DNA from 2 places in the Streptomyces sp. cmx-18-6 genome. Region 2 is predicted to be linked to the other one. Evidence: riboswitches for the same ligand, from Rfam matches in the RefSeq annotation. Region 2 holds a riboswitch; the other holds the start of a gene.

Region 1 (5,010 bases), on a different contig from region 2:
GGCGTGAGCGTGGAGTCGGCGGCGATCTGCTGGGTCGCCTTCACCGTCCCGGCCCGGGTGGAGCCTCCGGCCCCGTACGTCACCGACACGAAGCTCGGCCGCACCGCCTCGACGCGGCGCAGCGCGTTCCAGAGGTTGCGCTCGCCCTTCTCGGTCTTCGGCGCCCAGAACTCGAAGGAATACGAGGTCTTGCCGGTCGCGAGCAGGTCACGCACGGTGAGTGCGTGGTCCGTCCTGGTGGAAGGTGTCCCAAGGGCCATAGGGGGAGGTTAACCAGGGGGTGGACACTCCCCCAACCAGAGCGGGCGATTTTGTCTTGTTTTACGGGTTTGTCGTCCACCCCTTGGACAGTGGGCGCGGAGCGCGCCGCGCAACGGCTGCTCAGAGTGCGTGCGCCCGGACCCGCTTCGCCAGGTCGGCGGTGGCGGCCGCAGGGTCGTCGGCCCCGGTGATCGCCCGGACGACGACTATGCGGCGGGCCCCGGCCTCCAGCACCTCGTCCACGTTCCCCGCGTCGATCCCGCCGATGGCGAACCAGGGGCGCGGCTGCTCCAGGGAGGCGGCGTACCGCACGAGGCCGAGGCCCGGGGCGTGGCGGCCGGGCTTGGTGGGGGTGGGCCAGCAGGGGCCGGTGCAGAAGTAGTCCACGCCGTCCTGGGCGACGGCGGCGTCGACCTCGGACTCGGCGTGGGTGGAGCGGCCGATCACCCGGTCGGGGCCGATGATCGCGCGGGCGGCGGGCACCGGCAGGTCGCCCTGGCCCAGGTGCAGGACGTCGGCGGCGATGGCGTGGGCGACGTCGGCGCGGTCGTTGACCGCCAGGAGCTTGCCGTGCCGGCGGCAGGCGTCGGCGAAGACCGCGAGGTGCTCCAGCTCCTCGGCGGCCTCCATGCCCTTGTCCCGCAGCTGGACGATGTCGACGCCGGCGGCGAGCACGGCGTCCAGGAACGCGGGGAGGTCGCCCTGCTTCTTGCGGGCGTCCGTGCACAGGTAGAGCCGGGCGTCGGACAGCTGCTCGCGAGGCGTGGACATGGTGGAGCTCCCCCGTGGTCGTGGCGGGGCACGGGCCGCGCTGCACGCGGGGCCCGTACGCCGCTTCCGGTCGTGTCGGTCAGACGGCGAGCGCCTGGGCGCGGCGCTTCACCTCCGTACCGCGATTCTCGCTCAGCGCCTGCGCGGGGGTGCCGGGCAGGGTCGGGTCGGGAGTGAAGAGCCACTCCAGCATCTCTTCGTCGGAATAGCCGTCGTCCCTCAGGAGGGTCAGGGTCCCGGAGAGGCCCTTGACCACCTTGTCGCCGTCGATGAAGGCGGCGGGCACCTGAAGCGTCCGGTTCTCACCACGGCGTACGGCGATGAGCTGGCCTTCCTTGACCAACTGCCGTACACGCGTCACCTCGACATCGAGCTTTTCCGCGATGTCGGGGAGGTGGAGCCAGGCGGGGACGAGAGCATCGGTCTTTGCGTCAATCTCGGTCACAGGGACAAGCGTGCCATCCGGGACTGACAGCCGGTAGCCGGGCCGACCGTACGGGGGTCGCCCGGGCCGCTCCTCGCGCGGTCGGCCCGGCGGTCACAGGGCGGCGGACTTCAGGGGTACGGCGGGGTCGGCGACCCGGTCGGGGTCCAGGACGGCCCCGGATTCGATGAGTCTGCGGCCCTGGGCGAGGTCGCGCGGGCGGCCCACCGCCAGCACGGCGACCAGGGCCCCGTCGCGCAGCCAGCACACCGACCAGGCGGCCTCCGCGCCGTCGCCGCGCCACAGGAGGGTGTCGGCGTGGGCGTGGTGGCCGGCGTACTGGACGAAGCGGCCGAACTGCTCGGACCAGAAGTAGGGGACGGGGTCGTGGACGGGGAGCGGTCCGTCCGCCCCGGCGGCGAGGATCGCGGCGGCCACGGTTCGCGGGCCCTGGAGGGCGTTGTCCCAGTGGTGGATCAGCAGGCGTTCGCCGTAGCGGGCGGAGGGGAAGGAGGCGCAGTCCCCGACCGCGTACACATCGGGCAGCGAGGTGCGCAGGGCGCTGTCGGCGGTGACCGAGCCGTCCGGGCCGCGTTCGACGCCGGAGCCGGCGAGCCAGGCGGTGGCGGGGCGCGCGCCGATGCCGACGACGACGGCCCCGGCGGGCAGCGTGCGGCCGTCCGTGAGGACCACCGCGCCCTCCTCGACGCGCTCGACCCGGGCGTCGGTGAGGAGTTCCGCGCCGCTCTGCGCGTACCAGTCGGCCATCGGCGCGGCGACCTCGGCGGGCAGGGTCCCGGCCAGCGGGCGGGCGGCGGCCTCGACGACGGTGACCGCGCACCCCGCGGCGCGGGCGGCGGTGGCGAACTCCGCGCCGATCCAGCCCGCGCCGACGACGACCACGTCGTGCCGCCGTCGCAGGACGGGGCGCAGCCGGGCGGCGTCGTCCAGGGTGCGCAGCAGATGGACGCCCTGGACGCCTTCCGTGCCGGGCAGGGTGATGGGCTCCGCGCCGGTCGCCAGGACCAGGACGTCGTACGGGACGGTCCCCTCGGCCGTGTCCAGCAGGTGGTGGGCGGCGCGCAGGGCGGTGACGTCCAGGCCGAGGCGCAGCGTGATGTCCAGCGCCTCGAAGTCGACGTCGAAGGCGGAGCCCTCGGCCGCGCCCAGCAGCACCGCCTTGGACAGCGGCGGCCGGTCGTAGGGCTGGTGGGGTTCGGCGCCGATCAGGGTCACGGGGCCGGTGAAGCCGGCTTCCCGCAGGGCGACGGCGGTCTGCACGCCCGCCATGCCCGCTCCGACGATGACGGCGTTCCGGGTCCGCCGCCCGGCCGCGTGGTGTTCCGTCTGCTCGCTCACCCGCCCACCCTAATCATCTGACGCACCGTCAGGAAAGGAGCTCCCCGGGACGGGAGGCAAGCTCCTCCACCACGCTCGTCCCGCCGCCCTCCTGGGACTCCCACTGGGCGCTCCCCGCTGGGCGGAAGGCGGGTGGGTTTAGGCTGGCCACGGTAGAACACTCGCGGGAGCCCGGACGGACCGGGCTGAGAGGGAGGCTGGGCGGCCTCCGACCGTACGAACCTGATCCGGGTCATGCCGGCGAAGGGAGGGGCTGGACACCCATGCGCGTCTCGGGGAGAACCTCAGGGTCCGACGTCCTGGTCATCGGGGGCGGCGTCATCGGCCTGGTCACCGCGTGGCGGGCGGCCCAGCGCGGGCTGGCCGTCACCGTGGCCGATCCCGATCCGGGCGGCGGCGCGGCGCAGGTCGCGGCGGGCATGCTGGCCGCCGTCACCGAACTGCACTACGGCGAGGAGATGCTGCTCGGCCTCAACCTCGCCTCCGCCGCCCGCTATCCGGAGTTCGTCGCGGAGCTGGAGGCGGCGAGCGGCCTGGACACCGGCTTCCGCACCTGCGGCACGCTGGCCGTCGCGCTGGACTCCGACGACCGGGCGCATCTGCGCGAGCTGCACGCCCTCCAGGAGCGTTCGGGCCTGGAGTCGGTCTGGCTGAACGGCCGCGAGTGCCGCCGGCTTGAGCCGATGCTCGCCCCGGGCGTCCGGGGCGGGCTGCGGGTCGACGGCGACCACCAGGTGGACCCGCGCCGGCTGGCCGCCGCGCTGCTGGCCGCCGGCGAACGGGCCGGGGTGACGTTCCGGCGGGCTCCCGTGGAGCGGCTCACCGTGACCGGGGGCCGGGCGGCCGGGGCGGTGCTCGGCGACGGTACGGAGTCGGCGGCCGATCAGGTCGTGCTGGCGGCGGGCAGCCTCAGCGGGCGGCTCGCGGGGCTCCCGGAGGAGGTCGTGCCGCCGGTCCGCCCGGTCAAGGGCCAGGTCCTGCGGCTCACCGTGCCACCGGCGTACGCCCCCTTCCTCAGCCGTACCGTGCGCGCGGTGGTCCGGGGCGGCCACGTCTATCTCGTACCGCGCGAGAACGGCGAGCTGGTCGTCGGCGCGACCAGCGAGGAGATGGGCTGGGACACCACCGTCACCGCCGGCGGGGTGTACGAGCTGCTGCGCGACGCCCACGAACTGGTGCCCGGCATCACCGAGCTGCCGCTCACCGAGACCCGCGCCGGTCTGCGCCCCGCGTCCCCCGACAACGCCCCGCTGCTGGGCCCGACCGCCCTGCCCGGCCTCCTCCTCGCCACCGGCCACCACCGCAACGGCGTCCTGCTGACGCCCGTCACCGGCGACGCGATGGCCCAGGCGCTGACCACCGGCGAGCTGCCCGAGGTGGCCCGCCCCTTCGCCCCGGGCCGGTTCGCGTCCGCCGACGCCACCCCCGTACTCCAGGAGCAGCCCGTATGAACCCGCCCGTATCCGTCCTGGTCAACGGTGAGCCGCGCACCCTCGACGCGGGGACCGCGCTGGACCGGCTCGTCGCCGCCCTGACCACCGCGCCCTCCGGGGTCGCCGCCGCCGTCAACGAGTGCGTCGTGCCGCGCGGCCAGTGGGCCGCCACCACGCTCGGCGAGGGCGACCGCGTCGAGGTCCTGACCGCCGTGCAGGGAGGCTGACCATGTCCGACGACGTCTTCACGCTGGGCCCCGCCACGTTCGGCTCCCGGCTGATCATGGGCACGGGCGGCGCGCCGAGCCTGGAGGTGCTGGAGCGGTCGCTGATCGCCTCGGGCACCGAGCTGACCACGGTCGCCATGCGCAGGCTCGACCCGACCGTGCGGGGCTCGGTCCTCTCGGTGCTGGAGCGGCTGTCCATCCAGGTCCTGCCCAACACGGCGGGCTGCTTCACGGCGGGCGAGGCGGTGCTCACCGCACGGCTGGCCCGGGAGGCGCTCGGCACCGACTGGGTCAAGCTGGAGGTGATCGCCGACGAGCGGACCCTGCTGCCCGACCCGATCGAGCTGCTCGACGCGGCCGAGGTCCTGGTCGACGACGGGTTCGTGGTGCTGCCGTACACCAACGACGACCCGGTCCTCGCCCGGAAGCTGGAGGACGTGGGGTGCGCGGCGATCATGCCGCTCGGCTCCCCCATCGGCTCCGGGCTCGGCATCCGCAACCCGCACAACTTCGAGCTGATCGTGGAGCGGGCCGG
Region 2 (5,010 bases):
GGCCCTGTTCGTCCCCCGGCCCGGCGCACCCACGGCCGGGCCGGGGCGGCTCCCGGCCCATGAGGGCTTCCTCGCGCTGCGCGTGCCGATCCGTGTGACTCCCCGCCACACCTACGTCTCCGGCGATCTGGCGCTCCTGATCGTCGACTGGACGGTGGAGGGCACGGCGGCGGACGGTGCTCCGACCCGTATCGCGGGCACGGCGACGGACGTCGCGCGCCGTGGTCGCGACGGATTCTGGCGGTACGTCATCGACAACCCGTTCGGCGGAGCGCACGGCTCCTGAGGTCCTCGCCCGAGGTTCTCGCTCCTCGTGAACGCACGGCAGCGCGGGGGCGGGCAGCGTGACGGCAGCCCGATGTGGAACGTCAAGTTCTCCTCAGAGTTCCCCGAACGGCCTTGTCCCCCCAGCGTCCTCGCAGCAGGATCAGGGCTCATGGGCCGTGCTCGCCGCTCCGACCGCGCCATTCGGGAGATCACCTCATGTCACGACGTCGCCCCTTGGCCGAGCTGACCGTCCTCTCGGTGATCGTGTTCCCGCTGGTCCTGGCCTGCTCGCCGGCCGGTACGGGCGGGAACGGGAGCCCACAGCCCCCCGAGCCGACGAAGCCGGCGACCGCCGCGCCGGCCCCCACCGCCGCGACCGGTCGCGCGCAACCCGCCGTGGCACGGCCCCCCGCACTGGACGACACCGAGACCGTCGTCGTACGCCAGGACGAGACGCGGGGGAACCGCATCCTCGCGTTCGGCGAAGGGCGGAAGGGCGATGCGCTGATCGTCGCGGCGAGCTGCCGGGGCGAGGGGACCGTCGACGTCACCGTGAAGCCGGTGAACGTCACGTTCCCCCTGACGTGCGTCGAGGGCGAGGTGACGACCACGTACAACCAGCTGGCCCTGCGGGGCGCGGGCGGCCCGGGCGCCGTCACGGTCCGGGCTTCCTCCGCCGTGCGCTGGTCCCTGACGATCGGGCGGGGAGAGCCGGCAGCGGCGGACCTCGGACCGTCCGACTCCCTGTAGGGCCCCCGCCCGGGGCGCGGGCCCTCACGGGCCCACGGCGGCCCCCCGGCCGGTCCGGCCGGGGGAGCCGCTCCGGTGCGGCGGGGGTCAGTCCGCGATCGGCAGGTAGACCCGGTTCCCGGCGGCGGCGAACTCCTTCGACTTCTCCGCCATGCCCTCCTCGATCTCCTCCTGCGAACCGCCGTGCTGACGGCGGATGTCCTGGGAGATCTTCATCGAGCAGAACTTCGGCCCGCACATCGAGCAGAAGTGCGCCGTCTTCGCCGGTTCGGCGGGCAGCGTCTCGTCGTGGAACTCCCGGGCCGTGTCCGGGTCGAGGGCCAGATTGAACTGGTCCTCCCACCGGAACTCGAACCGGGCGTCCGAGAGCGCGTCGTCCCACTCCTGCGCGCCCGGGTGCCCCTTGGCGAGGTCGGCCGCGTGGGCGGCGATCTTGTAGGTGATCACGCCCGTCTTCACGTCGTCCCGGTTGGGCAGCCCCAGGTGCTCCTTGGGCGTGACGTAGCAGAGCATCGCCGTGCCCCACCAGGCGATCATCGCCGCGCCGATGCCGGAGGTGATGTGGTCGTAGGCGGGCGCGACGTCCGTGGTCAGCGGGCCGAGCGTGTAGAACGGCGCCTCCTCGCAGATCTCCTGCTGGAGGTCGATGTTCTCCTTGATCTTGTGCATCGGGACGTGCCCGGGGCCCTCGATCATCGTCTGTACGCCGAACCGCTTGGCGATCGTGTTCAGCTCGCCCAGCGTGCGCAGCTCGGCGAACTGCGCCTCGTCGTTGGCGTCGGCGATCGACCCGGGCCGCAGCCCGTCACCGAGGGAGTAGGTGACGTCGTACGCCGCGAGGATCTCGCAGAGCTCCTCGAAGCGCTCGTAGAGGAAGGACTCCTTGTGGTGCGCGAGGCACCAGGCCGCCATGATCGAGCCGCCGCGCGAGACGATGCCGGTCTTGCGGCGGGCGGTCAGCGGGACGTACGGCAGGCGCACGCCGGCGTGCACCGTCATGTAGTCCACGCCCTGCTCGGCCTGCTCGATGACGGTGTCCTTGTAGATCTCCCAGGTCAGCTCCTCGGCCCGGCCGTCGACCTTCTCCAGGGCCTGGTAGAGCGGGACGGTGCCGATCGGCACGGGGGAGTTGCGCAGCACCCACTCGCGGGTGGTGTGGATGTTGCGGCCGGTGGACAGGTCCATGACCGTGTCGGCGCCCCACTTGGTCGCCCAGGTCATCTTGTCCACCTCCTCCTCGATGGAGGAGGTGACGGCCGAGTTGCCGATGTTGGCGTTGACCTTCACCAGGAACCGCTTGCCGATGATCATCGGCTCGATCTCGGGGTGGTTGACGTTGGCCGGCAGCACCGCCCGGCCCGCCGCGATCTCCTCGCGCACGACCTCGGGCTCGACGTTCTCCCGGATCGCGACGTACTCCATCTCCGGGGTGATCTCCCCGCGCCGGGCGTACGCGAGCTGGGTGACGGGCCGTCCGTCGCGGCTGCGGCGCGGCTGGCGCGGGCGGCCGGGGAAGACCGCGTCGAGGTTGCGCAGTCCGCCGCGCGGCGAGGTGTGCTTGAGCCCGTCGTCCTCGGGGCGGGCCGGGCGGCCCGCGTACTCCTCGGTGTCGCCGCGGGCGATGATCCAGTTCTCCCGCAGGGGCGCGAGCCCCCGGCGGACATCGGTGTCGACGGCGGGATCGGTGTACGGCCCCGACGTGTCGTACAGCGTCACGTCCTTGCCGTTGGTGAGGTGCACCTGTCGGACCGGAACCCGGAGGTCCGGGCGCGAGCCCTGGACGTATCCCTTGTGCCAGCCGATGGACTTCCCGGCCCCGTCGTTCGACGTCCCGCCGGTGCGCGGCTCGTCGTTCTGTTTCGAGGCAGGCGTGCGTGCGTCCGCTGTGGTCATGAGACCTACTCCCTACGCCGGCATTACCCGGTAACAGGTTCGGCGGTCGGCGCAGCGTTTCCCGTACGGACGTACGGCGATCAGCGCCCTCTCAGCCCGGTGCTCCGAGCTCCCGCGTGTGCAAAGTGCCTCCACGCTAGCGTCCTTTCCGGCGAGCTGACCAGAGGGCCCCCTCGTTCTTGCGATGATCGCCCCGTGACCTCCCCCCAAAGCGACCCCGCACCCCAGCCGCCGCCCCCGGGCCACACCCACGGCCACACGCACAGCCACGGACCCGCCGCCCCGGTCTCCAAGCACCTGCGCAAGGTCATCGCCGCCGTGCTGATCCCGTTCGCCACGGCGGTCGTCGTCGGCCTGATCGCCTTCTGGCCCGGCGGCGCCCCCGACCACGAGCGCACCGGCGTCGGTTTCGACCGGCAGACCCAGGACGGCAAGGTCGTCCAGGTCGTCCAGGTCGACTGCGCGGACGTCAACGCCGCGCAGGTGCCCCCGACCGGCGACACCTCCACCCCCTCGGGCCGCGAGGCCGTCAACGAGCAGGAGGGGGAGTGCGCGAAGGCGACCGTCGAGGTGACCACGGGCGACGACAAGGGCCGCAGGTTCGTCGAGGTCGTCCAGCCGGACGCGCCCCGCCAACTGCGCGAGGGCCAGGGCGTGGTCGTGGCGTACGCCCCCGACGCGCCCCGCGACCTCCAGTACTCCGTCACCGACGTGAACCGGAAGGTCCCGCTGGCGCTGCTGGCCGCGATCTTCGCGCTGGCGGTGGTCGCGGTGGGCAGGCTGCGGGGGGTGATGGCCCTGGTGGCGCTGGCCGTCTCGTTCGCCGTACTGACCCTGTTCATCCTGCCGGCGATCCTTCAGGGCTCGAATCCGCTGGTGGTGGCGGTGATCGGGGCCAGTGCCATCATGCTGGCCGCGCTCTACATGTGCCACGGGGTGACGGCGCGTACGTCCGTCGCGGTCATCGGCACGCTGATCTCGCTGCTGCTGATCGGGCTGCTCGGCTCCCTCTTCATCGGATGGGCGAGCCTGAGCGGCAACACCGACGACAACACCGGCCTCATCCACGGGCTCTACCCGGACATCGACATGAGCGGCCTGCTGCTGGCCGGTGTGATCATCGGGTCGCTCGGGGTGCTCGATGATGTGACGGTCACCCAGACATCCGCCGTCTGGGAACTGCACCAGGCGGACCCGCGGATGGGCTGGCGCGGGCTGTACCGGGCCGGCATCCGCATCGGACGGGACCACATCGCCTCGGTCGTGAACACCCTGGTGCTGGCGTACGCGGGCGCGGCGCTGCCGCTGCTGCTGCTCTTCTCCATCGCCCAGAGCAGCGTGGGGACGGTGGCCAACAGCGAGCTGATCGCGGAGGAGATCGTCCGGACGCTGGTCGGCTCGATCGGGCTCGTCGCGTCGGTGCCGGTGACGACGGTGCTGGCCGCGCTGGTGGTCTCCGCGGACCGCCCGGGCGCCGGCGCCTCCTCGTCCACGGCGGCCGCCCCCGCACGCACCGGCAGGGGTCGCCGCCGCAAGGCGTAGGGCGCGGCCGGGGCGTCGGCGGGCCGGGACGCGGTCCACATCCCCGGCCCGGGCCGCCGCGAGGCGCGGGAGGCCGGACGTGCCCGGTCAGCCCGCGTTCTGCTCCTCGGCGAGGATGCGGCCCAGTGCCTCCTCCAGGTTGCCGTCGAAGTCACCGAGCGTGTGCTCCTGACCGAGGGGCACGAGCTTGTCCGTCCGGTCGAGGAACGCCACCAGCGGCGCCGTACCGGCTCTGAACAGCGCGCGGTCCGCCCCTACCTGGAGCCGGATGTGCACATCGCCCAGGCCCTCGGGCTCGGTCGGCCCGATGTGCACATCGCCGTCGCCGCTGGGGCTGTTGAGCCCGTCCAGCAGCAGCTCACGACCGAATGCCCAGGTCACAGGGGCATCGCCGGGCAGGTGGAACGTCATCCGGATGGCATACGGATCAGCCACCTCGTACCGGAGCTCCACCGGAATACGGAACGAGAGCTCCTCGGAGACGAGAAAGCTCATCATGACCTCTGCTTGAACCGACTCGCGCATCGTTCAACCCCGCAGTAGATGAAACTGGCCAGG

The links. A riboswitch is a leader RNA that binds a small molecule or an ion and turns the genes downstream of it on or off. The one in region 2 is predicted to bind thiamine pyrophosphate.
Region 1: linked by a shared signal. The riboswitch ahead of thiO (glycine oxidase ThiO) and the one ahead of thiC (phosphomethylpyrimidine synthase ThiC) in region 2 are both predicted to bind thiamine pyrophosphate.

What each region holds. Positions count from the first base shown of each region.
Region 1 covers NZ_JAEBEP010000001.1:100,663-105,672, forward strand. The annotation lists gene metF (methylenetetrahydrofolate reductase [NAD(P)H]) at 1-260, opposite strand, end outside; gene thiE (thiamine phosphate synthase) at 382-1,032, opposite strand; gene ACLJPL_RS00445 (Rv2175c family DNA-binding protein) at 1,112-1,477, opposite strand; gene ACLJPL_RS00450 (NAD(P)/FAD-dependent oxidoreductase) at 1,571-2,815, opposite strand; TPP riboswitch at 2,969-3,081, shown strand; gene thiO (glycine oxidase ThiO) at 3,079-4,266, shown strand; gene thiS (sulfur carrier protein ThiS) at 4,263-4,475, shown strand; gene ACLJPL_RS00465 (thiazole synthase) at 4,478-5,010, shown strand, end outside.
Region 2 covers NZ_JAEBEP010000006.1:336,453-341,462, reverse strand. The annotation lists gene ACLJPL_RS16990 (YybH family protein) at 1-286, shown strand, start outside; gene ACLJPL_RS16985 (hypothetical protein) at 484-1,017, shown strand; gene thiC (phosphomethylpyrimidine synthase ThiC) at 1,105-2,910, opposite strand; TPP riboswitch at 2,903-3,036, opposite strand; gene ACLJPL_RS16975 (YibE/F family protein) at 3,106-4,452, shown strand; gene ACLJPL_RS16970 (SsgA family sporulation/cell division regulator) at 4,540-4,977, opposite strand.